3 linked regions of the Actinocatenispora sera genome follow. The protein of the gene in region 2 interacts with the protein of the main gene of each other region in a pairwise test. Links are inferred from orthologs where the notes say so. Each region holds a gene or a part of one and is shown on either strand. Other genes may lie near its edges. The genes, in order: tsaE, rlmB and Asera_RS10795.

The links.
Region 1: the proteins of rlmB (region 2) and tsaE interact in binary tests that used the Escherichia coli proteins (3 or more experiments, as listed by UniProt). The link is inferred for Actinocatenispora sera from one-to-one orthologs.
Region 3: the proteins of rlmB (region 2) and Asera_RS10795 interact in binary tests that used the Escherichia coli proteins (3 or more experiments, as listed by UniProt). The link is inferred for Actinocatenispora sera from one-to-one orthologs.

The regions. Positions count from the first base shown.
Region 1 is NZ_AP023354.1:2,235,898-2,245,967, forward strand. What follows is about bases 134-3,132. They hold tsaE (tRNA (adenosine(37)-N6)-threonylcarbamoyltransferase complex ATPase subunit type 1 TsaE), read left to right. Parts: upstream 134-1,395; coding sequence 1,396-1,869; downstream 1,870-3,132. Other genes in these bases: alr (alanine racemase), read left to right, coding at 134-299; Asera_RS10805 (alpha/beta fold hydrolase), read left to right, coding at 338-1,399; Asera_RS10815 (alpha/beta fold hydrolase), read right to left, coding at 1,930-2,757; tsaB (tRNA (adenosine(37)-N6)-threonylcarbamoyltransferase complex dimerization subunit type 1 TsaB), read left to right, coding at 2,902-3,132. Also shown: more of alr, read left to right, coding at 1-133; more of tsaB, read left to right, coding at 3,133-3,567; rimI (ribosomal protein S18-alanine N-acetyltransferase), read left to right, coding at 3,596-4,054; tRNA (adenosine(37)-N6)-threonylcarbamoyltransferase complex transferase subunit TsaD, read left to right, coding at 4,047-5,129; Asera_RS10835 (sensor histidine kinase), read left to right, coding at 5,214-6,338; Asera_RS10840 (response regulator), read left to right, coding at 6,335-7,024; Asera_RS10845 (DUF998 domain-containing protein), read left to right, coding at 7,168-7,935; Asera_RS10850 (antibiotic biosynthesis monooxygenase family protein), read left to right, coding at 7,932-8,186; Asera_RS10855 (HAD family hydrolase), read right to left, coding at 8,263-8,958; Asera_RS10860 (GNAT family N-acetyltransferase), read right to left, coding at 9,177-10,061. UniProt on the Escherichia coli protein: Required for the formation of a threonylcarbamoyl group on adenosine at position 37 (t(6)A37) in tRNAs that read codons beginning with adenine.
Region 2 is NZ_AP023354.1:703,800-713,870, forward strand. What follows is about bases 2,743-5,742. They hold rlmB (23S rRNA (guanosine(2251)-2'-O)-methyltransferase RlmB), read right to left. Parts: upstream 4,774-5,742; coding sequence 3,712-4,773; downstream 2,743-3,711. Other genes in these bases: Asera_RS32935 (Hsp70 family protein), read right to left, coding at 2,743-3,577; cysS (cysteine--tRNA ligase), read right to left, coding at 4,773-5,742. In the rest of the region: Asera_RS03220 (ABC transporter ATP-binding protein), read left to right, coding at 1-576; more of Asera_RS32935, read right to left, coding at 833-2,742; more of cysS, read right to left, coding at 5,743-6,188; Asera_RS03240 (IclR family transcriptional regulator), read left to right, coding at 6,342-6,980; Asera_RS03245 (class II fumarate hydratase), read right to left, coding at 7,723-9,114; Asera_RS03250 (Lrp/AsnC family transcriptional regulator), read right to left, coding at 9,179-9,640; Asera_RS03255 (BldC family transcriptional regulator), read left to right, coding at 9,987-10,071. UniProt on the Escherichia coli protein: Specifically methylates the ribose of guanosine 2251 in 23S rRNA.
Region 3 is NZ_AP023354.1:2,227,434-2,235,200, reverse strand. The notes cover bases 567-3,504. They hold Asera_RS10795 (NAD(P)H-hydrate dehydratase), read right to left. Parts: upstream 2,821-3,504; coding sequence 1,312-2,820; downstream 567-1,311. Other genes in these bases: Asera_RS10785 (prolyl oligopeptidase family serine peptidase), read left to right, coding at 3,362-3,504; Asera_RS10790 (holo-ACP synthase), read right to left, coding at 2,817-3,191. Also shown: alr (alanine racemase), read right to left, coding at 1-129; more of Asera_RS10785, read left to right, coding at 3,505-5,413; Asera_RS10780 (Hsp70 family protein), read right to left, coding at 5,559-7,712. UniProt on the Escherichia coli protein: Bifunctional enzyme that catalyzes the epimerization of the S- and R-forms of NAD(P)HX and the dehydration of the S-form of NAD(P)HX at the expense of ADP, which is converted to AMP.

The sequences.
Region 1 (10,070 bases), 1.5 Mb from region 2 along the record:
CGGTGATCCCGCTCGGCTACGCGGACGGGGTGTTCCGGGCGGCGAGCAACGCGGGCCAGGTGTGGCTCGCCGGCGCGCGCCGGACCATCGCCGGGCGGGTCTGCATGGACCAGTTCGTGGTGGACGTCGGCGACGCTCCGGTGGGGGACGGGGACGTCGCGGTGCTGTTCGGGCCGGGCGACGGCGGCGAGCCGACGGCGGACGACTGGGCCGATGTGATCGGCACGATCAACTACGAGGTGGTGTGCCGGCTGGGCATCTCGCGCGCGGTGCGGCGGTACGTCGGCGGCGCGGCGTAATGCCCGATCGACGCAGCAGGGCCCGTACCGCCGGGCTGGTGGGCGCGGCTGTCGGTGCCGCGGCGGCGGGGGTCGCCGGCGGCCTCGCGGTGCGGGCGCTGCTGACCCGGCGCGATCGCGCCCCGGCCCCGGTCGACCCGTACGCGGACGAGCCGTTCGACGCGCTGCCGGCGGACGCGGAGCTGGTCGTCACCACCGACGAGGGCGTCGACCTGCACGTCGAGGTGGTGGAGCCGCCGGGGCGTGGTGCGCCGGCGCTGACCGTCGTGTTCGTGCACGGGTACGCGCTGGATTCCGGCACGTTCCACTTCCAGCGCCGGGCGTTGACCGAGTTGACGTCACCGCGGCTGCGGCTGGTCGCCTACGACCAGCCGGGCCACGGCCGGTCCGGTCGGCTGCCGGCGGGGGAGTACTCGATCGACGCGCTCGGCGGCGCGCTGTGGCGGGTGATCGAGGAGGTCGCGCCGGACGGCCCGCTGGCGCTGGTCGGTCACTCGATGGGTGGGATGACCATCATGGCGCTGGCCGAGCGCCACCCGGAGCTGTTCGAGCCGGGCGGCCGGATCCGCGCGGTCACGTTCGTTTCCACCTCGGCCGGCGAGCTGGCCGGGGTTCCGTTGGGGCTGCCCAAGTTGCTGCCCCGGGCGAGCCTGCTGCCGGCGCTGGCGAACGCGGCGAAGCTGACGCCGGGCATCATCGACCGGGCCCGCGGCGCCGCCGGCGACATCGCGTACCTGCTGACCCGGCGGTACGGGTTCGCCGGTGCGACGCCGAGCCCGGCCGTGGTGAAGTACGTGGAGCGGATGAACGCGCGCACCTCGGTCGAGTCGATCGCCGGCTACGTCAAGACGCTGTACGAGCACCGCCGCTACCGCGCGCTGGAAGCCTTGCGGCACACCAGGGTGCTGGTGATCGCCGGCGACTCCGACGTGTTCACGCCGCTGTCGCACGCGCAGGAGATCACCCGGCTGCTGCCGAACGCGACGCTGCTGGTGTTGCCGGACGCGGGGCACATGGCTTTGCTGGAGTACCCGGACGCGGTCACCGAGCCGCTGCGCGTGCTGCTGGTGGCGGCCGCGAAGAAGAGGAGTACCACGTGATCGGCACCGTCCACCATGAACTGTCCACTGTGGATGATACGCGGGCGTTCGGCGAGCGGCTGGCCCGGTTGCTGCGGGCCGGCGACCTGGTCGTCCTGGTCGGTCCGCTCGGTGCCGGAAAGACCGCGCTGACCCAGGGGATCGGCGCCGGACTGGGCGTGCGCGGTGACGTCACCAGCCCGACTTTCGTGATCGCCCGGGTGCACCCGCCGGACCCGGCGCGGGGCGGTCGGCTGCCGCTGGTGCACGTCGACGCGTACCGGCTGGGCGGCGCGCTGGAGGTCGACGACCTGGACCTGGACGCCAGCGCCGAGGACTCGGTGACGGTGGTCGAGTGGGGGCAGGGACTGGTCGAGCAGCTCGCGGACGCTCACCTGGAGGTGCGCATCGACCGGCTCGACGACGACACCCGCACCGCCACCCTGATCCCGCACGGCGGCGACTGGGCCGACCGCCTCGCCACCCTCTGACACCCTAGCCGGCGGTACCCAGGTCGAAGCCTGCCCGGGGACGTCCGCGCGACCGCGGCATCAGGCGCCGAGGAAGGGCAGCAGCGCGGCGGTGAGCTGGGCCGGGGCGTCCTCCTGGACCAGGTGGCCGGCCCCGGGGACGACGGTCAGTTCGGCCGGCCCGATCAGGCCGGCGAGTTCCCGGCCGCGGTCGAGCGGGATCCACTCGTCGTCGCCGCCCCAGCAGATCAGTGTCGGGATGGCAATGTCGCCGAGCAGGTCCCGGAACTCGTCGGTGTAGCTCTGGTCGGCCTGCGCGATCTGCCGGTAGAACGCGGACTGACCGGTGTCGCCCAGCCACGGCCTGACCAGCGCGTCCAGCGTCGGGGGAGGCAGCCCCGGTGCGCTCGCCGACGCCACGTACCGTCGCACCAGCGCCTCGTGCAGGTGGCCGGGAAGCTGCTCGAACACCTCGGTGTTGGCGCCGACCAGCCGGAAGAACGGCGAACCCCACGGCGCGAGCGCGACCGGGTCGACCAGACCGAGCCGCCGGTACCGGGCGTGGTGCAGCAGCAACGCCCGCAGCGCGACGGCGCCGCCGAAGTCGTGCGCCACCACGGCGGGCGCGGGCAGCCGCCAGTGCTCGAGCAGTTCGGTGAACACCCGGGACTGCGCGCCGAGGGACACGTCCTGCCCGGCTGCCATCGCCGACGCCCCGTAGCCCGGCATGTCCCAGACGTACACCCGGTACGTGGCGGCGAGGGCCGCGGCGACGTTGCGCCACACGTACGAGGCGAACGGGGTGCCGTGCAGCAGGACGACCGGTTCGGCCCCGTCCGGGCCGAGCACGTCCCACCGAACGGTGCCCGATTCGCTCTCGTACGTCCTGCTCAGCCGCCATGTGCCCATTCGCCGATGGTGCCAGTGTCGGGTGCGCTCCGGCGCGGTCGGGGGGCTCGCCGTCTCGGTAACTGCCGACGGCGGCACCGGCGGCCGGTCGGGTGGTCGAAGGTCGGTCCGCGGGCGCGGACGACCGCAAGGCAGGATGGGTACGTGCTGGTACTGGGTGTTGACACGGCGACAGCGGCGGTGACCGCGGTGCTCGCCGAGGTGACCGACGACGATGTGCGGGAACTGGCCACCGAGGTGACCGTGGCCGCGCAGGCGCACGGCGAGCGGCTCGCGCCGGCGATCGAGGCGGTGCTGACCGCGACCGGGCGCACGCCGGCCGATCTGGTTGCCGTGGTCGCCGGTACCGGTCCGGGGCCGTTCACCGGCCTGCGGGTGGGGCTGGTGACCGCCACCGCGCTCGGCCAGACCCTGGCGATCCCCACGTACGACGTGTGCACGCTGGACGCGCTCGGCGCGGTCGCCGGTGCCGGCCGGGTGCTGGTCGCCACCGACGCGCGGCGCAAGGAGATCTACTGGGCGACCTACCTCGACGGGGTCCGGCAGACCGGGCCGGCGGTGGCCAGGCCCGCCGAGGTCGCCGACGGGTTGGCCGTCGACCGGGCGGTCGGTGCCGGCGCGGTGCAGTACGCGGAGATCCTCGGCGTGCCGGTGGCCGACGAGCCGCGCTACCCGGTCGGTACCGCACTGGTCGCGCTGGCCGCCGACCGGATCCGGGCCGGTGCGCCGGGCGAGACGCTGGTACCCCGGTACCTGCGGCGACCCGACGTGACGCCGGCCGCCGCACCCAAGCCGGCCGCCACCCGTTGAGCCGGCGCGAGGAAGCGGGCCCGGGCCGGTGAGCGAGGTGCGGATCGAGCGGCTGCGCTGGTGGCACATCCGCGAACTGCTGCCGATCGAGGACGAGCTGTTCGGCGCGGAGCGGTGGAGCGCGGCGATGTTCTGGAGCGAGCTCGCCGCCGGCCACTACTACCGGATCGCCCGCGACGACACCGGCATCGTCGGCTACGCCGGACTCGCCGTCACCGGCCCGGACGAGGCGTGGATCCACAACATCGCGGTACGCCGGGACCGGCAGCGCGCCGGCGTCGGCCGGGCCCTGCTGGACGACCTGCTCGCGGAGGCGGACCGGCACGGCGCGACGCACGTGCTGCTGGAGGTCGCGGTCGACAACGAGCCGGCCCGGACGCTGTACGGTCGCTACGGGTTCGTCGAGGTCGGCCGGCGCCGCGGCTACTACCAACCGAGCAACACCGACGCGTTGGTACTGAGAAGAGAGGCTTCGGGCAGTGACTGAGCAGGAGCGCGCGGCGGGCGCCGACGGGCCGCTGGTGCTGGGCATCGAGACGTCGTGCGACGAGACCGGGATCGGCGTGGTGCGCGGCACCACGCTGCTCGCCGACGCCGTCGCCTCCAGCATGTCCGAGCACGCCAAGTACGGCGGGGTGGTGCCGGAAGTGGCGAGCCGGGCGCACCTGGCGGCGATGGCCGGCACCATGCGCGAGGCGCTCGACACCGCCGGGGTACGGCTGTCCGATGTGGACGCCGTCGCGGTCACCGCCGGCCCGGGACTGGCCGGCGCCCTGCTGGTCGGCGTCGCCGCCGCGAAGGCGTACGCGCTGGCCGCGAACAAGCCGCTGTACGGGGTGAACCACCTGTCCGCGCACGTCGCGGTGGACACCCTGGAGCACGGTCCGCTGCCCGAGCCGGCGATCGCGATGCTGGTGTCCGGCGGGCACTCCTCGCTGCTGATGGTGGAGGACCTGGCCGGCCGGGTCGAGCCGCTCGGCGCCACCATCGACGACGCGGCCGGGGAGGCATTCGACAAGGTGGCCCGGCTGCTCGGGCTGCCGTTCCCGGGTGGCCCGCCGATCGACAAGGCGGCCCGCAACGGCGATCCGGTCGCGATCGACTTCCCGCGCGGTCTCACCGCGCCGCGGGACCTGCAGCGGCACCGGTTCGACTTCTCCTTCTCCGGGCTCAAGACCGCGGTGGCCCGCTGGGTCGAGGCGCGGCAACGGTCCGGCGAGCCGGTACCGGTGGACGACGTCGCCGCATCCTTCCAGGAGGCGGTCTGCGACGTGCTGTCCCGCAAGGCGATCGACGCCTGCCAGGAGCACGGGATCGACACCCTGCTGATCGGCGGCGGGGTGGCGGCGAACTCGCGGCTGCGGGCGATGGCCACCGAGCGCGCCGAGCGGTACGGGATCCGGGTCCGGGTGCCGCGGCCGAAGCTGTGCACCGACAACGGGGCGATGGTCGCCGCCCTCGGGTCGCATCTCGTCGCGGCCGCGGTACCGCCGTCCACACTGGACATCCCGGCCGACTCGTCCCTCCCGGTGACCACCGTGTCACTCGCCAACCGGATGTGAGCCGTGCTCGACTCGGCGGCAGCACTGGCCAGGCGGCTACGCCTGCCGGGGGGTGCGCGCGGCGCGGCTTCGTGGGACCTCGGCTTGGCCGCCGTGCTGGCAGCCGCGTCCTTCGTGCCGCAACTCGCCGGAAACGGCCTGCAGTTCGGTCAGCTGGCGGTACGCCCGGCTGACACGTGGTCCGTTCTGCTGACCCTGGGTCAGTGCCTGCCGCTGTCGGTACGGCGCCGGTGGCCTTTGCTGTGCCTCGTGGTGGTGACCGGTTCCTTCGCCGCGTTCCAATCGCTGGGCTACCGCACCGACTTCGCCAGTGCGGGGCTGTTCGTCGCGGTGTACAGCGCCGGCGCCCATCTCGGTCGCTCCCGGCGCGGGGTGGCCGCGGTAGCGACCGCCGGCTACGTCGCACTTTCCGTCACCCTGCACGCCCTGCGGTCGCCGGAACGACTGATCGACTACGGCACCTTCTACCTCGCGCTGGTCATCTGCTGGCGAGCCGGCTCCTGGATGCGCGCCAGGCAGGCGGCGGAGGTCGAGCGGCGCCGGGAGAGCGCGCAGCAGGCCACGGCGGCCGAGCGGGCCCGCATCGTCCGGGAGATCCACGACGTGGTGACCCACCACGTGACCGCCATCGTCGTCCAGGCCGACTCGGCCCAGTATCTGGTCGGCTCGGCGCCAGACCGGGCTGTGGACAGCCTCTCTGCCATTAGCGGAACCGGGCGGCGGGCGCTGGCGGAACTGCGGCATCTGCTCGGTGTGCTCGAGGGGCCCGAGGGCGCGGCCGGTCCGCGGCCGGGGGTTCCCGCACCCTCCGTGGAGGAGGCGCCGGCATCCGGTCGGTTCCGCGATCTGGTCGAGCGAACCCGGCTGGCGGGACAGCCGGCGGAACTGTTCGAGGACGGTGACGACGCGCCCATCGCCGGCGCTGCGCAACACGCCGCGTACCGGGTGGTGCAGGAAGCCCTGACCAACGCGGTGAAGCACGCGCCCGGCCGCCGCACCGTGGTCCGGGTACGGTACGGCACGGAGATCCGGATCGACGTCACCAGCGCGGGTCCGGTCATCGCCGAGCGCGCCTTCACCCCGGGACGCGGACTCACCGGCCTGCGCGAACGGGTGAACCTGTGCGGTGGGGAACTGTCCGCCGGTGCCCGACCCGGTGGTGGGTTCGTGGTCAGCGCCCGGATTCCGTCGGCGGGAGTGCGCGAATGACCGGCTCGGCGCCGATCCGCATCCTGGTTTGCGACGACCAGCCTTTGGTGCGTACCGGTTACTCCACCACGTTCGCCGCGCAGCCCGGGTTCGAGGTGGCAGGTGAGGCGAGCAACGGGCGGGCGGCGGTGGACGGCGCCCGCCGGCTGCGCCCCGACGTGGTCGTGATGGATGTCAGGATGCCGGTGCTCGACGGCATCGAGGCGACCCGCCTGCTTGCCGGCCCGGGGGTGCCGGACCCGGTGAAGGTGCTGGTCGTCACCACCTTCAACATCGACGAGTACGTCTACGCGGCGCTGCGGGCCGGGGCGAGCGGGTTCCTGCTCAAGGACTGTCTGCCCGCCCAGCTGATCGAAGGGGTACGCACGGTCGCCGCCGGGGATTCGTTGCTCGACCCGGCGGTCACTCGCCGGCTGATCGGCCGGTTCGCCGCCCGGATCAGGAACGACGATCCCGCCCAACCCTCGGCGGGACACCCGCTGTCCGCGCTGACCCGGCGCGAGACCGAGGTGCTCAAACTGGTCGCTGCCGGGTTGTCGAACGCCGAGATCGCCGGGGTCCTTTTCATCGGTACCGAGACCGTGAAGACCTACGTCTCACGCATCCTCGCCAAGCTCCAGTTGCGCGACCGGGTGCAGGCGGTGGTCCTCGCCTACCGGGTGGGCCTGGTGCGCGACCGCGACTGACCCGGCCGGCGCGACCGGGCGGTCCCCCGTGAGAGCTACCGGGAGTTGTCCACCTTGGGGTGACTTACCCTGCGCCGCCCGATCGTAGCGTTCTGGGCGGATGTCGCGGCACGACGCCGCGGCCGTACCCAGGAGCGTCATCGATGGACAGCGGATCCACACCAGCATCCAGTCCCGCAGTCGGCGACGCACCGAGGGCTTCGCCGCGGCGCCGGCCCGGGCCGGCGCGCTGGGCCTGGCTCGGCGCCGCGGCGCAGGTCGTCTTCCTCGTGGTCATGATCGCCGCCGCGTTCTGGCAGGGCCCGCGCTACAGCGTCCTGAAGCACACCGTCAGCGACATGTCCGCGATCGGCGCGCCGCACGCCATGGTCCCCATCGTCGTCTTCACCGTGTGCGGCGCCGCGACGATCGTCTTCGCGCTGCGCTCGGTGTGGCCGACGCTGCGTCCCGGCGGTTGGCGGGCGGCCCTGGGTACCGCGCTGCTCGCGCTGTCCGTGGTCGGCCTCGGTGACCTGCTGAGCTCGCAGGAACGGCTCGCCTGCCGGATGGCCGACCCGGGCTGCACCGCCATCAAGCAGATCTCCAACGCAGGCGGCAGTACGGACAACGTCGTCACCTCGCTCGGCGTACTGCTTCTCGTCGTCGCCGGGTTCTTCCTGGCCGCGGCGATGCGCCGAACGCCGGGCTGGCAGCGGTGGGCCTGGCCGGCCCGCTGGGCGGCGATCCTGGTCCTTGCCTTCGCCGTCGCCGACGTGCTGACCCAGAACGCGGGCCTGGGCGGGCTGTTCGAGCGGTTGGTCGCGGTGACCGGCGCCGTTGCGGTCGGCGTACTCGCGGTCGGGATCCTCCGTCGCGGCGCAGCTCGCGAGCCCTACCGCGAAACGGTGAGGCCGACGAGAATGGGGTCGTGATCGTACGGATGTGGGAGGCCAGGGCGCATCCCGCCGAGTTCCCGGAACTGCTCGACTGGGTGTACAAGGCGGTCGTGCCGGCGTTCGCGGTGGAGCCGGGGCACCTGGGTACCGAGGTGTTCCGGTCCGGCGACGAGCGGATCGTGGTGCTCTCCCGCTGGCGCGACCAGCCGGCGGAGATCGCCGAACCGCCGGCGCGGCTGGTGCCCCGGCCGCCGCACTCCTGGGACTTCGTCCCGGTCGACCGCTGAGCGACCCCGTGCCTCGCCGGATCCGAACCGGCGGGGCACGCTCGGCCCGAGCCGGTGATGGGGTCCGGCCGCCGAGCTATGCCCCGTCCGGTACCAGGTCGTCGAGCAGCGCGTCCAGCTCGGCGAGGCTGGAGACCCGGGGGCCGGTCCAGCCCGCGGTGTCCGCCCAGGGGTCGGCGATCGCGGTGTCGGCCAGTACCGTCGGCAGCCCCAGCGCCGCCGCACCGGACAGCTCGCCGCTCGCGCCGTCGCCGACGAACGCACACGACGTCGGCGGCAGGTTCAACGCCACCACCGCGGCCAGGTAGGCGCGCGGGTCCGGCTTCGCGTAGCCGAGCGTGCTGGAGAACACCGCCAGTTCGAACCGGTCGACGAACTCGGTCTCCCGCCACAACAGCGGCACCTCGGCGCTGCAGTTGGTCACCAGCGCGAGGCGCCAACCCTTGTCGCGCAAGGCATCCAGCGCGGCCAGTACGCCCGGGGCGGGGTGCAGCTGGCGCCGGGTCAGGGCGAGCCGCTGCCGGACCGCGCTGTCGACCGCGGCGGCGGTGGGCCGGCCACCGACCCGCTCGGCGAGGGTACGCATCGTCTCGGGTAGGTCGCCGAGGTGGCCGGTGAACCGGTCCTTGCGGCTGGCCCGTACCTCGGCGGCGAACCGCTCGGCGTCCACGCCGAGCACCGCGGAGATCCGCCGGGACACCTCGTCCCGCTGTACCGAGGTGTCGCCGGGCACCAGCGTGCCGAACAGGTCGAACAGAATCGCGCGCGTCACGCCCGCACGCTACCGGCCCCCGCCACCCGCCCAGCGCCCGCCCGCCTCCCACCGCCCGCCCGCCGCCCGCCCAGCGCCCGTCCAGGCTCGTTGATCAAGGGATTCGGGAGCATCGTGCCAGGATCGCGGGGACGAATCCCTTGATCAACGCGGCGTGGGAGTCAGGGCGGGAGCAACGCGGCGTGGGTGTCAGGGCGGGACCGGCGCGGCGTGGGGTGTCAGGGCGGGGCCGGCCAGTAGGAGCGGCGTTCGGCCACGGCGGTGAAGCCGAGGGCGCGGTACAGGGCGACCGCGGGGCGGTTGGAGACCGGCGTGAGCACGGCGACTCCGGTGGCGCCGAGCCGGGCCAAGCGGCGGAACGCCTCGGCGATCACCGCGCTGGCGTGGCCGCGCCGGCGGTGCCCCGGATGCGTACCGGCCGGCTCGAGCAGCGCGGTGCCACCCGGCGGGCCGAGCCAGGCGAGGCAGAACGCGGTGATCCGGTCGTCCACCGTGCCGACCAGGTCGAGCTCGGCGCGGTAGCCGGGCACCGCGCGCAGCCGCTGGTACCGCTCGGGAGTGAGCGACGAGCCGGGAAACGCGGCGTGCTGCACGGCCACCCGCTGGGCCGCGTCGGCGGACCGGAACGCCCGTACCGTGGGTTCGGCCGGGGGTTCGGCCACCGCGCCGGGCAGCGGGCGCCACAGGTGCAGCCAGATGTCCGGGTCCGGCTCGTAGCCGGCGGCGAGCAGCGCGCGGGTCAGCGCGCCGGGGCCGGGCGGCGGGTCGATCCAGGGCCCGCCGCCGGCCCGGTCCAGCCGCCGGGACAGGTCGGCGAGGACCGCGTCGGCCAGCGTCGAGTCGTGCAGGTACGCGGGGTTGACGGCGCAGCGGGCACTGCCCGGCTGGTCGCACAGGATCACTGCGGCGCAGCGCCCGGTGGCGTCCCACCAGACCCGGATCTGCTCGTCCCGGATAGCCGGCTCGAACCGCAGCGCCCAGCCGAGGTCACCGGCCTGCAGCTGCCACCCGCAGCCGGCCGACGGTTCCCAGGCGCGCAGCGACGCCAGTACCGTGCCGGCCTCCCGGTCGGTCAACCGGCGCCGGGTGAACCCCGTCTCCACGAAACGGCA
Region 2 (10,071 bases):
CAGACCCGTTCGCAGATCGCCGCGCTGCAGGCCCGCCTCGGCACCACCACCGTGTACGTGACGCACGACCAGACCGAGGCCATGACCATGGGCCACCGGGTCGCCGTGCTCAAGGACGGCCTGCTGCAGCAGGTCGACACCCCGCGGGTGCTGTACGACAAGCCGAAGAACGTGTTCGTGGCCGGCTTCATCGGTTCGCCGGCGATGAACATCAAGACCGTCAAGCTCGGCGACGCCGGCGCGCACCTGGGTGGCCTGCAGGTACCGCTGACCCGCGAGGCGGTCGCCGCGGCCGGCGAGGGCGCCGACGGCAAGGTGACCGTGGGCTTCCGGCCGGAGGACGTGCAGCTGGTCGGCCAGGGTGACGGCGGCCTGTCGATGACCGTCGACCTGGTCGAGGAGCTCGGCTCGGACGCGTACGTCTACGGCCGCGCCGACCTGGACGGCACCGAGGAGCAGTTCGTCATCCGTACCGAGGGGCGGAACACGCCGAACATGGGCGACACCGTCTACCTCAAGCCGCAGAGCACGCCGCACATCTTCAACGCGTCGACCGGCGAGCGCGTCGAGGCCTGAGCGACACCGTTCCAGCGATGCGGGGCATCGGCCTTCGGGCCGGTGCCCCGCTCGCGTCCGCGGCCGGGAAGCGGCGGGACAGCGACAAGGGAGGCACCGGCGGCTACCGGTGCCTCCCTTGCTGTTCCTACTCTCTGCAGTCGCGGTACCGGCATGCGCACGGACGGCGACCGTGCCACCCGGTACCAGCGGGAAGTGCCTGGGTGCCCTCATTGTGTGCCGCAGGACGGCGCCGCTGGGGGCGATTCGCGCAAGCTCAGCTCCGGAAACGCCAGAACTCGAACTTGCCGTCGCCCGAACAGGCGAGGTATGTGTCGCTGAACTCGCACCTGGACAGGTCGGCGGCGAGCGGGCCGAGCGTGTCGGTGTTGCCGGACTGCACGCCGTACCCGGTCATCGTCCAGTTCGGATCGGTCTCGTTGGTCTCCACCACGCCGTTGGCGAGCAACATGGTGGCGTCGTCGACCCGGGCCGCGTCCATCCCGGCCCGGCGTTCCTGGAAGGTGCCGTCCTCGTCGTACACGGTGGTGGTGGCCCTGTCGTCGTGCGCGGTGACGACGACCCGGTTGCCGACCCCGATCGCGCCGTCGAGGCCCTTGACGTCCTTGTGCCAGGCTTCCTTGTTGCCGTCGTCGAGGTGCAGCGTGACCAGCCGGACGCCCTTCTCGGCGGAGCCGTCGGTGCTGTCGCCGCGGTGCTCCTTGATGCACAGCAGCGACTCGCCGCACGGCTGGATCCAGTCGGGGGTGTAGCCGCTGCCCCCGTGGTACGCCCACTTCTGGTCCATCGAGTCGAGCGCGTACGCCCGGATCTGGAAGCCTGCCGCCGGGGTCATGTCCATCAGCATGCCGTTGTAGACCAGCCGGGTCGGACCGGTGGTGGCGCCGGTCGTCGTGCCGGAGAGCCGCTGGCTGCCGCCGTCGGCGAGCTTGTGGCCGGTCTTGAGGTCGACGAGCGTGGCGACGTTGTCGGTGTCGACGACCACCGCGCGGGTAGCCTTCTCCGCGCTGTGCATCGGCCACGAGCTGCCGAACCAGGCCGGCCGGGCCAGATCGCCGGGCGTGTTCTCGACGTACGCGATGCCGGCGAGGTGCCACTTCGGCTTCCCGTCGGACAGGCCGAGCGCGGTGATCCGGGAGCCGTCGCTGGCCTGCCGAAGCACCACACCGGCGGCGACCGACACCCCGAACGCCTCGTTGTTGGCGGTGTCGCTGTGCCAGTTGCTGCCGCCGTCGAGGTCGAGCAGGTAGTACCGGCCGGGGGTGTCGCCGTCCGGGCCGTAGCGGATCGCGATGCCGCCACCGTCGTACACGTGCATGCCCCAGTCGGTGTCCCAGTCGGCGCCGCCGGAGTCGATCCGCTTCGTCCACTTCGCCTTGAGTGGCTTCTGGCCCAGCGGAATCGCCCGCAGGATCGCCGTACCGGAGCTGGTGTAGGACTCGCCCGAGTCGATCTCCATGGTGTACGCGGTGTCGCCGACGACCTGCACCCACGTCTTGTCGTCGGCGCCGGCGTACTTCACCGAGCCGATCGCCTTCAGCCCGTCGAAGCCGCGTTCCTGGTAAGGGTTGCGGAGCAGCAGGTACCCGCCCACGACGAGCAGCAGCACGACGGCCGCGGCGGCGGGCACGATGACCTTCGGCCGCTTGTACCAGGCGCGTCGCGCCGGCGGCGGGGCCGGGATCGGCGCCGGCTGGCCGAACTGCGCCTGCGGGTAGCCGCCCGGCCCGCCCGGCGGTGGCCCGCCCGGCAGGTACGGCCCGGGCGGCCCACCCGGTGACATCGGCGCGCCGGACGGCTGTCCCGGCGCACCCGACACCGGGCCGGCCTGGCCGGGCAGGGCGCTGACGGGCATGCCGGCGGCGGGGCTCGCCGGCATCGCCGACATCGGGTACGGCATCGACTCGGTCGCCGCGTCGGCCGGCGCGAGCTCCGCCAGCGCGCCCTCGGCGACCGGCAGCTCCGGCTGCTCCAGCACGGTCGGCGCGATGCCGAGTTTGGCGTGCAGCAGCCGGGCGACCATCGGTACCCGGCTCGACCCGCCGACCAGGAACAGCCCGGAGAGCTGGTCGGCCCGCAGGCCGGCCTGAGCGATGGTCGCCTCGGTCGCTGCGACGGCGCGATCCAGCAGCGGCGTGGTCAGCCGCTCCAACTCGTCGCGGGTCAGGTGGATCGCCGCGTCGGCGCCCGGCACCGGCACCGGCGCGTTCGTCGACCGGGACAGCATCTCCTTGGCGCCGCCCACGTCCGCCCAGAACAGCCGGCGGTACCGGCGGTCGGTGGTCGAGGTCGGCTGGGACAGGTGCTGCCAGATCTGCGGGTACCGCTGGCCGATCTGGCCGCCGACGTGCGTCACCAGCGCCTCGTCCAGATCCAGCCCGCCGAGCCGCTCGTCGCCACCGGAGCCGATCACCGTGAACCCGGTGCCCTCGTTGCGCACCACCGCGACATCCAGCGTGCCACCACCGAAGTCGAACACGGCCAGCGACGACCCGACCGGCACCGGCCGGCGCATCACCTGCGCGAAGTAGCGCGCCGCCGCGATCGGCTCCGGTACCAGCTTCACCGGCGGCCACCCCGCCTGTCGCACCGCCTCCAGCAGCGCGCCCCGGCGGGTCGGGCCCCAGGCCGCCGGGTGCGTCATCGCGGCGGGCGGGAGGAACCCGACCGCCTCGACCGCCTTGGCCGCGATCTCCTTCAGCAGCCCCGCCAGCAGCGCCACCACCGGCACCTCGCGGTCACCCAGCAGTACCGACGGCTCGTCGATCCGCCGCTTGGGGTTCGGCTCGCACCGGGCCGGATCCAGCTGCGCCAGCCGCTGCGCGTCCCGGCCGACGTGGATGTGACCGGACTCGTCCACGAACACCGTCGATGGCAGGATCGGCTGCCCGTCGAACAGCAACGGCCGGGTCCGGCCGTCCGGTGAGCGCACCACTGCCACCGTGTTCGACGTACCGAGATCGATCCCGATACCGAAACCCGGCTGAAGCGGCGTGGTCACGGCGGATCCCTCCGATCCTCGACGGGGCCGGCGCCTGGGCACGACGACCGGACCCGATCGTACGGACGCAGCCCAAGCGCGGTCCCGGTCTCCGCCGGACGGCCGCAGCGTGCCGGGATGGTCACCCGGTGCAATCAGGCGGTGCGGATCCGGGCGATCTCGGCGAGCGCGACGGCCATCGCGACCGACGCGTTCAGCGACTCGACCTCGGACGCGATCGGGATCGACACCCGCAGGTCACAGGTCTCGCCGACCAGCCGGGACAGCCCGCGGCCCTCGGAGCCGGCGACCACCACGATCGGATCGACCGACGCCTCCAGCTGGTACAGCGGGACGTCGCCGTCGGCGGCCAGCCCGGCCACCACGAACCCCGCCTGCTGGCACTGCTTGAGCGCCCGGGTCAGGTTGGTGACCTGGGCGACCGGCAGCCGCGCCGCGGCGCCCGCCGAGGTGCGCCACGCGGTCGCGGTCATCCCCGCCGCCCGCCGGGACGGCAGGAACACGCCCTGCGCGCCGAACGCCGCGGCCGACCGGATCACCGCACCCAGGTTGCGCGGGTCGGTCACGCCGTCCAGCGCCACCAGCAGCGGCGCCGGGGCCTCGCCGGAGGCCGCCAGCATGTCCTCGAACGACTCGTACTCGTACGGCGGGACCTGGATGCCGATGCCCTGGTGCAGCACGCCGCCGGTGAGCCGGTCGAGCTCGGCCCGGGACACCTCCATGATCGCGATGCCCCGGTCACCGGCGGTCCGCACCGCCTCGGTGGTCCGGGCGTCCAGCTCGATGCCCTGCGCCACGTACAGCGCGGTCACCGGCACGTGCGCGCGCAGCGCCTCGACCACCGGGTTGCGCCCGACCAGCAGCTCCGGCGCGTCCTTCGGCGTGCTGCTGCGTCGGCCCGGGGACACCCGCGGGCCGCGGCGGCCGGACGCCGGTGAGGCGTCGCGCCGGCCACCCGCCTTCGGCGCGCGCCCCTCGGCAGCGGCCTTGCGGCGCTCCTTCTCCTGCTTCCACTTGGTCCGCTTCGGCAGCTGCTCGTTCTCACCGGGGCGGTACTGCTTGTGCCACGGCCGCTCGTCGGCGGGCAGGGTACGGCCCTTGCCGGCGAGCGAGTGCTTGTGGTGCCCGCCGGAGCCCGACGTGCTCCCCTTCTTCGACGAGGTGCGACGATTGCGGCGCTGCGAGTTGCCGGGCATCAGGGACCGTCCGTTGCGTTGGCCGCGAGTGTCCACCGTGGACCGTGCGGGGTGTCTTCGATCAGTACGCCGGCCTGTTTGAGCTGGTCACGCACGGCGTCGGCGGCCGACCAGTCGCGCCGCGCGCGGGCCGCCTCGCGCTGTTGCAGGGCCAGCGCGACGAGCGAGTCGACCGTGTCGGCGAGGCCGCTGCCGCCGGCGGCCGGTGCGCCGGCCAGCGGGTCGAGGCCGAGCACGCCGAGCATCGCCAGGACCTCGCCGAGCGCCTGCCGGGCCGCCTCGTCGTCGCCGGCCGCGAGCGCCGTGTTGCCGGCCCGCACGGTCTCGTGCACCAGCGCGAACGCCTGCGGCGTGTTCAGGTCGTCGTCCATCACCGTCTCGAACCCGGCCGGCACCACGCCGTCGGTCTCGACCACCCCGACCCGCTCCACCGCCCGCTGCACGAACCCCTCGATCCGCCGGTACGCGGCGGCGGCCTCGTCCAGCGCGGCCTCCGAGTAGTCGATGACCGAGCGGTAGTGCGCGGCGGAGAGGTAGTAGCGCACCTCCGCCGGGCGCAGCCCGCGGGCGGCCAGCGACGGCAGGTCGACGACGTTGCCGAGCGACTTGCTCATCTTCTCGCCGCCGAGGTTGAGCGGCCCGTTGTGCACCCAGTACCGGGCGAAGCCGAAGCCGGCCGCGCGGGACTGGGCGATCTCGTTCTCGTGGTGCGGGAACCGGATGTCCAGCCCGCCGCCGTGGATGTCGAACTCCTCGCCGAGGTAGCGCCAGGTCATCGCGGAGCACTCGATGTGCCAGCCGGGTCGGCCGCGGCCCCACGGCGACGGCCAGTAGGCGTCGTCCGGTTCGGTCGGCTTGACGCCCTTCCACAGCGCGAAGTCGAGCGGGCTGTGCTTGCCGGGCGCGGCGCCCTCACCGGAGCGCATCTCGTCCGGCCGCTGCCCGGACAGCGCCCCGTAGTCGGCGAACGACGAGACGTCGAAGTAGACCTCGCCGGCGTCGGTGACGTAGGCGTGGTCGCGGTCGATCAGCCGCTGGATCAGCGCGTGGATCTCCGGGATGTGCCCGGTCGCGCGCGGCTCGTAGGTGGGCAGCCGCACCCCCACCGCGTCGTACGCGTCGTCGAGCAGCCGCTCGTTGCGGTACGCGATCGACCAGTACGGCACCGCCTCGGCCACAGCCCGCGCCAGCACCTTGTCGTCGATGTCGGTGATGTTCCGGATGAACCGAACGTCCAGACCGCGGTACTCCAGCCAGCGGCGCAGCACGTCGTAGTTGACGCCGGAGCGCAGGTGACCGATGTGCGGCGGGCTCTGCACGGTGACACCACACAGGTAGATCCCGACCTTGCCGGGTTCCCGCGGGACGAAGTCCCGCACCGAGCGGGTCGCGGTGTCGTACAGCTGCAGGCTCACCCTGAAAGCGTAACGGCCCGCCCACACTCCTCGAACCCCGCGCCACCCCCACCGGGTCGATCACGGCGCGGTACGCGGAGAAAGCGCTTACCAGTCGACACCGCACCATGATCAACCGGGGGTGGTGGGGGCGGCAGCCGGTAAGGTCTGGCTGTGGAGAGGGCGACCGAGACCGCGCAGACGCTCGACCGCGGGCTGCGCCTGCTCGCCCTCGTCGCCGAGCACCCCGGGGGTGTCTCGATCAGCGCCGCCGCGCAACACCTGTCCGTCGGCCGTACCGTCGTCTACCGGCTGGCCGCCACGCTCGCCGCCCACGGGCTGCTGCACCACGACCCCGGCGGGCCGCTGCGGCTCGGCATCGGCGTACTGGCGCTCGCCCGGCGGGCCCAGCCGCTGCTCGCCGAGGCGGCGTCACCGATCCTGCGGGCCCTCGCCGAGGACCTCGGTGCCACCGCGCACCTGACCGTCGAGGACGGCGGCGAGGCGCTCGCCCTGCTGGTCGTCGAGCCCTCCTGGACCGCGCTGCACGTCGCGTACCGGACCGGCTCCCGGCACCCGCTGTCCGCTGCCGCCGGTGGCCAGGCCATCCTCGCCGGGCGCCGCGGTGAGCGCGGCTGGACCAGTTCGGCCGGCGGATTCCAGTCCGGTGCCTACGGCGTCGCGGCCCCGGTCCTCGGCATCGACGGCCTCGAGGCCAGCGTCGGCGTCGTCGCCCTCGGCACCCTCGACGACACCACCACCGGTCCGCGCGTCCTCGCCGCCGCCACCGCTCTGTCCACCTCTATCCGCTGAGCTGAACCCCACCTCTATACGCTGAGGTGAACCCGAAGCGCCGCCCGTCCGGCTCGCGTGCGCGCGATGTAAAGCCCGCCCCTGTTCGCGCCGGCGTGCGCTTCTGCTGGTGGTGTAAAGCCCACCTCTGTTTCCTCTTTCCACCCCTCGTGGGGGAACCGTGGGAGCGGGCTTCGCCCCTCCCCACACCCCTCCCCATCAAGGGGGCAGCCGCCCCCTTGACAATCCCCCGTCGGGGAAGCAGTGATCGGGCAGGACGCCGCCTGGCCGTTTCGGAAGATCGGAGTGTCGGCACGGCCTACCCATCGACGCCGAGCCCGCCACGCCAAACCAAACCCCCACCCCGCCTGCGGGCCGCCAGGACACGAAGCGACGCGATGCGTTGCGAGGCGGGCGTTGGCGTGATGGACATGCCGGGCCGGTTCCCTGTTCTTCTTCGACGGGCACTGGGCGTCGAGGGGCATCGTCACCGGGCCTGGCAAGGGGATGGCCAAGGGGAATCCCCTTGGCGGGGAAGGAGCGCGAGGAGGGGGCGAAGCCCTCTCCTCGCATTCCCCCACGCGGGGTAAAGCGGCGAACAGAGGTGGCCTTTACACCCGCACGCCGAGCGCGCAGCGGCGAACACGGGGCTCACTCCGCACGCCGAGCGCGCAGCACCGGACGGGGGTGGGCTTTACACCGCCAGCGCCGAGCGCACGCCAGCCGCGCAGTGGCGCTTCGGGTTGACCTCAGCGCATAGAGGTCACGGATGCGTCATGGAGAGGACGTCGAGGATCTCGTCGAGCTGCGACTCGGTGAGTTTGCCCGAGGAGACGTGACCCCGCTCGATGACGACCTCGCGGATCGTCTTGCGCTCCTTCAGCGCCTGCTTGGCGATGGCCGCGCCCTCCTCGTACCCGAGGTACCGGTTGAGCGGCGTCACGATCGACGGGGAGGACTCGGCGAACTCGGTGCAGCGTTCCACGTTCGCGGTGATGCCGGCGACGCAGCGGTCGGCGAGCAGCCGGGACACGTTCGCGATCAGCCGGACGGACTCCAGCACGTTGACCGCGATGACCGGCAGCATCACGTTGAGCTCGAAGTCGCCGAGGGTGCCGCCGAACGCGACGGTCGCGTCGTTGCCGATGACCTGCGCGACGACCTGGCGTACCGCCTCGGGCAGCACCGGGTTCACCTTGCCCGGCATGATCGACGAGCCGGGCTGCAGGTCGGGCAGCGCGATCTCGCCCAAGCCGGTACGCGGACCGGAGCCCATCCACCGCAGGTCGTTGACGATCTTGTACAGCCCGGCTGCGATGGTGCGCAGCTGGCCGGACGTCTCGACCAGCCCGTCCCGCGCGCCCTGCGCCTCGAAGTGGTCCCGCGCCTCGGTGAGCGGCAGGTTGGTCGCCGCGGCGACCTCCTCGATCACCTTCGCGGAGAAGCCGGCCGGCGTGTTGATCCCGGTACCCACGGCGGTACCGCCGAGGGGCAGTTCGGCCAGCCGCGGCAGCGAGGCCTGCAGCCGCTCCACCCCGTACCGGACCTGCGCCGCGTACCCGGCGAACTCCTGGCCGAGGGTGACCGGGGTGGCGTCCATCAGGTGGGTACGGCCGGACTTGACCACGGTGGCGAACTCGGCGGACTTCGCCGACAGCGCGTCGGCCAGGTGGGTCAGCGCCGGTACCAGGTCGTTGATGACCGCGGCGGTGGCGGCGACGTGGATGGAGGACGGGAACACGTCGTTGGACGACTGCGACGCGTTGACGTGGTCGTTCGGGTGGACCGGCTTGCCGAGGCGCTCGGTGGCGAGGGTGGCGAGCACCTCGTTGGTGTTCATGTTCGAGGAGGTACCGGAGCCGGTCTGGAACACGTCGATCGGGAACTGGTCGTCCCAGGCACCGTCGATGACCTCGACGGCGGCGGACCGGATCGCCTCGGCGACGTCCGTGTCGATCACGCCCAGCTCGGCGTTGACCTTGGCGGCCGCCGCCTTGATCTGGGCCAGCGCGGCGATGTGCGCGTGCTCCAGGGTGCGGCCGGAGATCGGGAAGTTCTCCACCGCGCGCTGGGTCTGCGCCCGCCACTTGGCCTTGGCCGGTACCCGGACCTCGCCCATCGTGTCGTGCTCGATCCGGAACTCTTCCTCGCTCATCGCCACTCCGCTCGCTTCGCTCGCCGTGCTGTTCGGCTCGGTTACTGGTGTCGTCGCCCGACGCTCACTGCTCGTCCGGGTCGGTCAGGGGCTGGGGCCGGTTCTCCCACTTGGTGGACAGCGCGATCGTCGAGTGGGTACGGGCCACCCCGGGCACCCGGTTGAGCCGGCCGATCAGCGTCTCGAGCTGCCCGATCGTGCCGACCCGCACCTTGCACAGGAACGATTCCTGGCCGGCCAGGTAGTAGCAGGACTCCACCTCGGGCAGCTTGGCCAGCTCGGCGGCGATGTCGTCCGCCTCGCTGCTGTCGGTCTGCACGATGCCGACGAGCGCGGTGACGCCGAGGCCGATGGTCTCCGGTTCGACGAGGGTGCGGTAGCCGAGGATCACCCCGGTGGCCTCCAGCTTGGACACCCGGTCGTGCACCGCGGGTGGCGAGAGGCCTATCTGTCGACCGAGTTCCGCATACGACAGGCGGGCGTTGGTGCGCAGCAGGTCGAGGATCTGCCGGTCGGTCGAGTCCACCGCGACAGTTTAGGTCGGCGTCCTGGTCCGTTCTGTCGGGGCCGGGAGAGGCGGAACTTGCCGGGAAAGGGGTCGGCACTCGCCGCCGGTGACTGCGCTCAGTACACGCGAGCGGGCTCGATCGGCAGCGTTCGGCGGATCGGTGCGGTAACCCGATAGCGGATACCGACTGTTAAAAATCCCAACATCCGCCCTTGTGCACAGCTCCGAGTGACAATATTCCTACAGGCGGTTGAAGAAGTGTGCGTCGCCACAACACCCCATCGGGTGGCGTTCCGACCATTTCCGGGACGGCGGGGGACGTCGATGCTGTAATGGATTCAGGGAGTATGTACAAAGGGGGGTCGTGGAGAGTTCCGATCGGCTGCTCACACCGGGTGAGGTGGCCTCGTTGTTCCGAGTAGACCCGAAGACAGTGACCCGTTGGGCCG
Region 3 (7,767 bases), 1.5 Mb from region 2 along the record:
CGGAACGGCGCCGTGACCGTACCCGTCGGCCTTCACCACGGCCATCACCGCGGCCGACGTGAGGCCGGCAAGATGGGAGACATTGCTGGAGATCGCGTCGAGATCGATCACCGCCTCGGCCTGCTGCATTCCCCCAGTGTCCCAGGTCCACCTCTCAGCCGCCGCGCCGCCGCGGCGACCACCTCTTTGCGCTGAGGTGGCCCCGAAGCGCTGCTGCGCGGCTGGCGTGCGTCCGGCGCTGCGGTGTAAAGCCCACCCCTGTCCGGCGCTGCGCTTCCGGCGTGCTGGGGTGAAGGCTCCCTCTGCCGCGGCGCCGCTCGGCGTGTGGGTGTAAAGGCCACCTCTGTTCGCCGCTTTACCCCGCGTGGGGGAATGCGAGGAGAGGGCTTCGCCCCCTCCTCGCGCTCCTTCCCCGCCAAGGGGATTCCCCTTGGCCATCCCCTTACCCATCCCGGTGACGATGCCCCTCGACGCCAAGCGCGTGTCGAAGAAGACCGGGGCCCGGGCCCGGCATGTCCATCACGGCAACGCCCGCCTCGCAACGCTTCGCGTCGCGTCGCTTCGTGTCTTGGCGGCCCGCAACCGGGTGGGGTGGTTGGCGTGGCGGGTCCGGCCTCGATGGGTAGGCCGCACCGACACCCCGTCGTTCCGAAACGGGCCAGGCGGGGTCAGGATCTCGTCTCTGCTTTTCCGGTGGGGGATTGTCAAGGGGCGACTGCCCCCTTGACGGGGAGGGGTGTGGGGAGGGGCGAAGCCCGCTCCCCACGGTTCCCCCACGAGGGGTGAAAGAAGGAACAGAGGTGGCCTTTACACCGCCAGCAAGAGCGCACGCAGCGGCGAACAGGATTTACACCGCTAACAGCAGCGAGCGCCGGCGCGAACAGGGGTGGCGGGGCTGCGCCGCAACAACGTGCGCACGAACGGGGAGAGAGGCGTCTGGAACCTCTCTCCCCGTTCGGGCCTGACACCCGGACCATTCCGGTGGGCCCGGCTGCCAGACCAAGGCGGCAAACCCCCGCCGAGCGGGGAACGTCGCGCCCGGTGCCCGCCCGCACCCCCCAGTTCCGGGCGGGTACCGGCACGCGACGATGGACACCGCTGTGTGTGCGTCCCAACACGAATCGTTGTGGACGTCGCCATCATGCCTGTCGTTCCGCGCGTCGTCCACCGTCGAATCGTCGGCCCCGGCGCGCAGTGCACCGCCGGAACGACTCTGCGTAGCCGTGAACGTTCCCGGAATCGCCGCACACCGGGCGGTCGCCCGCCCCCGAAAGCGGTACGACCGCTACCCTGCGTACAGGTTCAGCTTCCTCATCTGAAAGTGTGTGCGGCAACGTTCCCGCTGGTCAGAGAGCGGACAACGGGCCGGAGTCCGGACAGTACATCCATCGCGGTCACCGGCCCGTGCGTAGCCGCCTCGCGACCGGCCAGCCCGTGCGCGAATGCCGCGGCGATCGCCGCCCGCTCCGCCGGCAGCCCAGCCGCGAGCAGCGACCCCAGCAGGCCGGACAGCACGTCGCCGGAGCCCGCCGTGGCGAGCACGGCCGTACCGGTGGAGTTGACCAGGCAGCGGCCGTCCGGGCTGGCGACCACCGTCCGGTCGCCCTTCAGCAGCACGGTCACGCCGAGCCGGGCGGCCAGCTCCCGCGCCGCGGCCGGCCGGTCGTCGCCCGGCTCGGCGCCGGCGAGCCGGGCGAACTCCCGGTCGTGCGGCGTCAGTACGGTCGGCGCGGTGCGGTCGGCGAGCCAACCGACCGGGTCGTCGGCGAGCAGCGTCAGGCCGTCCGCGTCGACGCACACCGGTACGTCGGCGGCGAGCGCGGCGCGCAGCTCACCCTTGGCCCGCACGTCGGTACCGAGGCCGGAGCCCACCACCCAGGCCTGCACCCGGCCGGCGTCACCGACCCGGTCCGCGATGACCGCGGGCGGCCAGGCCCGGCGAACGTGGTCGGCCGCGTGGCCGGCGTAGCGCACGAACCCGGCCGGGCCGGCCAGCGCGCCGCCGACCGACAGCACCGCCGCCCCGCTGTACGCCTCCGAGCCGGTGGCGACGCCGACCACCCCGCGGGTGTACTTGTCCGACGACGGCACCGGCACCGGCCAGATCGCGGCGATGTCGTCGGCGTCCGGTACCGACAGCGCCGGCAGCGCCGGCGACACCGACCACCCCGACGGCCCGTCCGCCTCCGCCACCGGGGCGGTGGGCAGGTACGGGGCCAGGCCGATGTCGATCAGTTCGACCAGACCGGCCCGCGGCGCCGCCGGCCCCACCACCAGGGACGGCTTGTACGTGCCGAACGTGACCGTGACATCGGCCCACACCGACTCGGCCGGCGCGGCACCGGTGTCCACGTCGACCCCCGACGGTACGTCGACCGCCAGCACCGGCGCGCCGGTCCCGGCGACCGCCCGTACCGCCGCGAGCGCGTCCGGCCGCAGCCCCGGCCGCCCACCGATGCCGACGATCCCGTCCAGAACCAGGTCGACCGGGCCGGACACCTCGTCGACCAGCCGGCCGCCGGCGGCACGAAAGTCGGCCAGGCCGGCGGCGTGGGTGTGCTCACCGGCCAGCAGCAGCGCCCGTACCTGCGCGCCGCGACGCGCCAGCCGGGCGCCGGCGAACAGCGTGTCGCCACCGTTGTTGCCGGCCCCCACCAGCAGCAACACCCGGGACGAGTAGACGCCGCGGTCGGCCAGCAGGCCGGCGGCCCGCACCGCCAGGCCGGCCGCCGCCCGCTGCATCAGGGCGCCGTCCGGCACGGTCGCCATCAGCGCCTGCTCGGCGGCACGCACCTGCGCCACCCCGTACGCGTGCCTCATGCGTTCCCCTCCGCAACGACCATGGCCGAGGCGATCCCGCCGTCGTGCGACAGCGACAGGTGCCAGCGCGCGATGCCGTGCTCGGCGGCGACGTCGGCGACCCTACCGGTGACCGTCAGCCACGGCCGGCCCGCCCGGTCGACGACCACCTCGCAGTCGCGCCAGTTCAGGCCGGCCGGTGCACCGAGCGCCTTTGCCACCGCCTCCTTGGCCGCGAACCGGGCCGCCAGCGACTCCGGCGCCCGCGGGTGACCGACCGCGGTCACCCGCTCATCATCGGTGAACAACCGATCCGCGAGCAGCGGCGTGCGCAGCAGCGCCCGCGCGAACCGCTCCACCAACACCACGTCCACTCCCACCCCGATGATCACGCCCCCACCCTGACACACCGGCGGCCCCTTCGAGTTCCGTCGGGCGCTGCCGCCCGCGTTCAAGCGGCCCCACGCGCCGAACGGCTGGGGGGACGGCCGGGGCCGGCTGTGGCAGCCTGGGTAGCCTGCCCGCACCGCACGCCTGCCCGCACCGCCTGGAGGACGCGCCCATGACCGGTACGGACGACTACGACGAGAACCTCTGGCTGGAGGAGATCGACTCGCCGCGCGCGCTGGACTGGGTCCGCGAACGCAACGCGGAGACGATCGCCGCGCTGGCCGGGCCGGAGTTCGAGGCGCTGCGCGAGACCATCCGGGAGGTGCTCGACGCCGACGACCGGATCCCCTATGTCACCCGCCGCGGGGCGTACCGGTACAACTTCTGGCGCGACGCCCAGCATCCGCGCGGGCTGTGGCGCCGCACCACCCCGGAGTCGTACCGGAGCGAGCAGCCGGCGTGGGAGACGGTGCTGGACGTGGACCGGCTCGCCGCCGACGAGGGCGAGAACTGGGTGTGGGGCGGCGCGACGGTCCTGCGGCCGGAGTACACCCGGGCGCTGGTGTCGCTGTCCCGGGGCGGGGCGGACGCGAGCGTGGTTCGCGAGTACGACATCGAGCGCCGGGAGTTCGTCGCCGACGGGTTCGTGCTGCCCGAGGCGAAGACGTCGATCGACTGGATCGACGCCGACCGCATCTACGTCGCCACCGACTTCGGCCCGGACACGCTGACCACCGCCGGGCTGCCCCGCACCGTACGGGAGTGGCGGCGCGGCACCCCGCTCGCCGACGCCACGCTGGTGTACGAGGGCGAGCCGACGGACTCGAGCGTGGCGGCGTGGCACGACGACACCCCGGGATTCGAACGCGACTTCGTGCACCGTTCGGTCGACTTCTACCGCACCGAGTGGTACCTGCGGGACGGCGCCACGCTGCGCCGGATCCCGGTGCCGGACGACGCGATCGCCTCGGTCAACCGGGACTGGCTGCTGATCGAGCTGCGCTCGGCCTGGCAGGTCGGCGGCATCGAGCACGCCGCCGGCTCGCTGCTCGCCACCCGGTTCACCGAGTTCCTCGCCAGTACCGCCGACGGCGCCGCACCCGAGCTGGTGGTGCTGTTCGCGCCGGACGACCGCACCGCGCTGGCCGGCTGGTCCTGGACCCGGCACCGGCTGATCGTCACCGAGCTGCGTGACGTCTCCAGCCACCTGCGGGTACTCACCCCCGCCGAGTCCGGGCCGTGGCACGCGGCGTCGCTGACCGCGCTGCCGCCGCACAGCGACGCCTCCGCGTTCGGTACCGACAGCGACGTGGACGACGAGTACCAGCTCACCGTCGAGGGTTTCCTGACCCCGTCCACCGTGTACCTGGGGACCGCGGGCGGCGACGACGCGGTAGCGGTGAAGCGCGAGCCGCGCTACTTCGACGCGGCGGGACTCGCGGTGCGCCAGCACTTCACCGCGTCGGCGGACGGCACGAAGGTGCCGTACTTCGTGGTCGGGCCGGACACCGACGAGCCGCTGCCGACCCTGCTGTACGGCTACGGCGGGTTCGAGATCTCCCTGCTGCCCGGCTATTCCGGCGTCGTCGGCCGGACCTGGCTGGCCCGTGGATTCCGGTACGCGGTGGCGAACACCCGCGGCGGCGCCGAGTACGGCTCGCCCTGGCACACCGCCGCGCTGCGCGCCGACCGGCGCCGGGTGTACGACGACTTCGCCGCGGTGGCAACGGATCTGGCCGAGCGCGGGCTCACCACGCCGAGCCGGCTGGGCATCCTCGGCGGCAGCAACGGCGGGCTGCTGACCGCGCTGATGACGATGCGCCGGCCCGAGCTGTTCGGCGCGGCGGTCAGCGAGGTGCCGCTGACCGACATGCGCCGCTACCACCGCCTGCTCGCCGGCGCGCTGTGGGTGCCCGAGTACGGCGACCCGGACGTCGCCGACGACTGGGCGTTCCTGCGCGAGTTCTCGCCGTACCACCAGATCCGGCCGGACGGCGACTACCCGCCGCTGCTGGTCACCACCTCGACCCGGGACGACCGGGTGCATCCGGGGCACGCCCGTAAGATGGTCGCCCGGCTCCGCACGAGCGGACACGACGTGTCGTACTACGAGAACATCGAGGGCGGCCATGCCGGGGCCGCGGACAACGCCCAGGCCGCCTTCCTCTCCGCCCTCGTCCACCACTTCCTGCACCGCCACCTGGTCGATGCCGACCGCGCCTGACGATCCGCGCCACCTGGTCGACGCCGACCACCGCTGACGATCCGCGCCACCTGGTCGATGCCGACGGCCCCGACGATCCGCGCCGCGCCTGGTCGGCGCCGGCCGCGCCGGCGGTCTGCGCCGGTGCGGAGCGGGCGGGCGGCGGTCAGGACCACATGTCGGCCGGGCGGATCGGCCCACCGGCCAGCAGCCGGGCCAGGTCGGCCAGCACCGTCGCCACGCCGGCCAGGTGCCACTCGTCCGAGCGGCCCTTGGCCGCCGCGGCAACCATCCGGGCGCACGCGGTACCGAGCATCTCGGCCGCCACCGGCAGCGGCCCGGCCAGCAGCCGGGCGGCCGCGGCGATGCCCGCCGCGACGCCCGGATCCGTGTCGTCGAACCGGGTCTGCGCGGTGGCGTCGGCGGCGAACCGCTCGGCCCGGCCGGCGTCGTCGGTGAGCACCGCGCAGCACGCCAGCAGCCAGGCGCGGTCGACCGGATCGCCGCTCCCGTAGGCGATCCGTACCGCCTCCTCGACGGTGGCGGGGTCGCACCGCGGGCCCCCGGTCAGCACCTGGTAGGTCAGCACGGAGACCCAGGTGTTCGGCGTGGCCTGCGTCCGGGCGCACCGCAGCGCCTCCGCGGCGAGCTCGGCGCCGCGGTCCGGGTCGGCCGCCGCGACGGTGACCGCCGCCGACGCCAGTGTGCTCGCCCGGGCGTCCGGATCGTCGAGGTAGCCGGCGATCCGCACCGCCCGCGCCGGATCGACCAGCGCCGCCGCCTGCCCGACGCAGAGCAGGCCGTCCCGGCGCTGCTGCTGGTCGGCCATCCCCTCGACGACCAGCTCGGCGACCTCGAGCAGCGCAGCCGCACGGGCCGGCAGCACCGCCCGCAGCGCCGCCGCGAGTTCCCCCAACGCCATGACCTGCCAGTACGGGTCGGGCACCGCCAGCACCGTCCGAGCCGCCGCGGACGCCATCGGCGCCAGCTCGGGCAGGTCGGCCGCGGCCAGCGCGGCCATCACCTCGCCGAGCGCGCCGGCCCGGAACCGGGCGTCGTGGGTGGCCCGGGCGACCGCGTCGGCCTCGACGGCGAGCTGCCGGGCCCGATCCGGTGCCACCCGCGCCACCGCTGCGGCCAGGTGGGCCCAGGCCGGCGCCCGATCGGCCGGCGCGGACACCCGGCGGGCGAGCTGCTCCGCCTGGGCGAGCAGCCGGTACGCCCGGTCGGTGCGGGCCCGCCGCGGGTCGGCCGCACCGCCGCCCGCTGCGGACCGGGCGAGCAGCCCGAGCAGGGCGCCGTGCACGCCGACCAGTTCCGGCTGGTTGACCCCGGTCGGCGTCACCCCGAGCTCGCGATGCAGCACGGTGGCCACCACCGGCATCCGGCTCATCCCGCCGGTCAGGAACATCGGCCCCGGTAGCGGAGACGCCAGCCCGGCGTCCCGGAGCGCGTCGCGCAGCGCCTCGATGGCGTCGCCGACCAGCGGTTCGGCGATCCCCTCCAGCTCTGCCCGCGAGATCGGCGCGTCGACGCCGACCAGCGGCACGTGCACCGTCGCCTGCGGGGTGCGGGACAGCATCTCCTTCGCGGCCCGCACGTCGGCGACCAGCTGCTGCCGCGCCCGCCGGTCGTCCGGCGTCTCTGGCGCACGGATCCGTTGCCACGCAACGGAATCCCGCTCCTGGTAGCTACGGTCGAGGTGGTCGATCAGTTCCTCGTCCAGGTTCAGCCCGCCGGCCTCGGCGAGCCGTTCGGTCGCCAGGACCCGGTCGCCGAACACGACCGAGACCTCGGCGGTACCACCGAGATCGAGCACTGTCAGCGGCGCTGCCCGGGCACCGAACAGCCGCTGGAAGTACCGCGCGGCGGCGATCGGCGCGGCATCGAACAGCACCGTGCCCAGACCCGCGGACTCCGCCGCCGCCGCCAGCACCGACCGTTCCCGCTCGGCCCAGCCGGCCGGGCAGGTCAGCACGACGCGATCGGGGGCGGTGCCGACGGCCCTGGTCGCCTCCGCGGCGACCCGGCCCAGGATCGCGGCCAGCGCCGTCGCGACCGGCACGTCGTCGCCCAGCGGTATCGTCTCGTCGGCGATCCGCAGCAGCGGGTTCGGCGCGAACCGTTCCGGGGCCAGCCGGGCCGCATGCACCGCGTCCCGGCCGGCGAGCAGGCTTCCGTCGGGCTGGGCGAACACCGCCGAGGGCAGCAGCGGCGAGGCGTCGAACAGCAGCGGCTCGAGCCGGCCGTCCGGGTGGCCCACCATCGCCACCGTGTGCACCGTGCCCAGGTCGACCGCCAACGCGCATCCCACCGCCACCGGGCTCCTCCGTCCGATCGGCGCGCAGGCAGCGCCTGCCGTACCGCTCCGACCG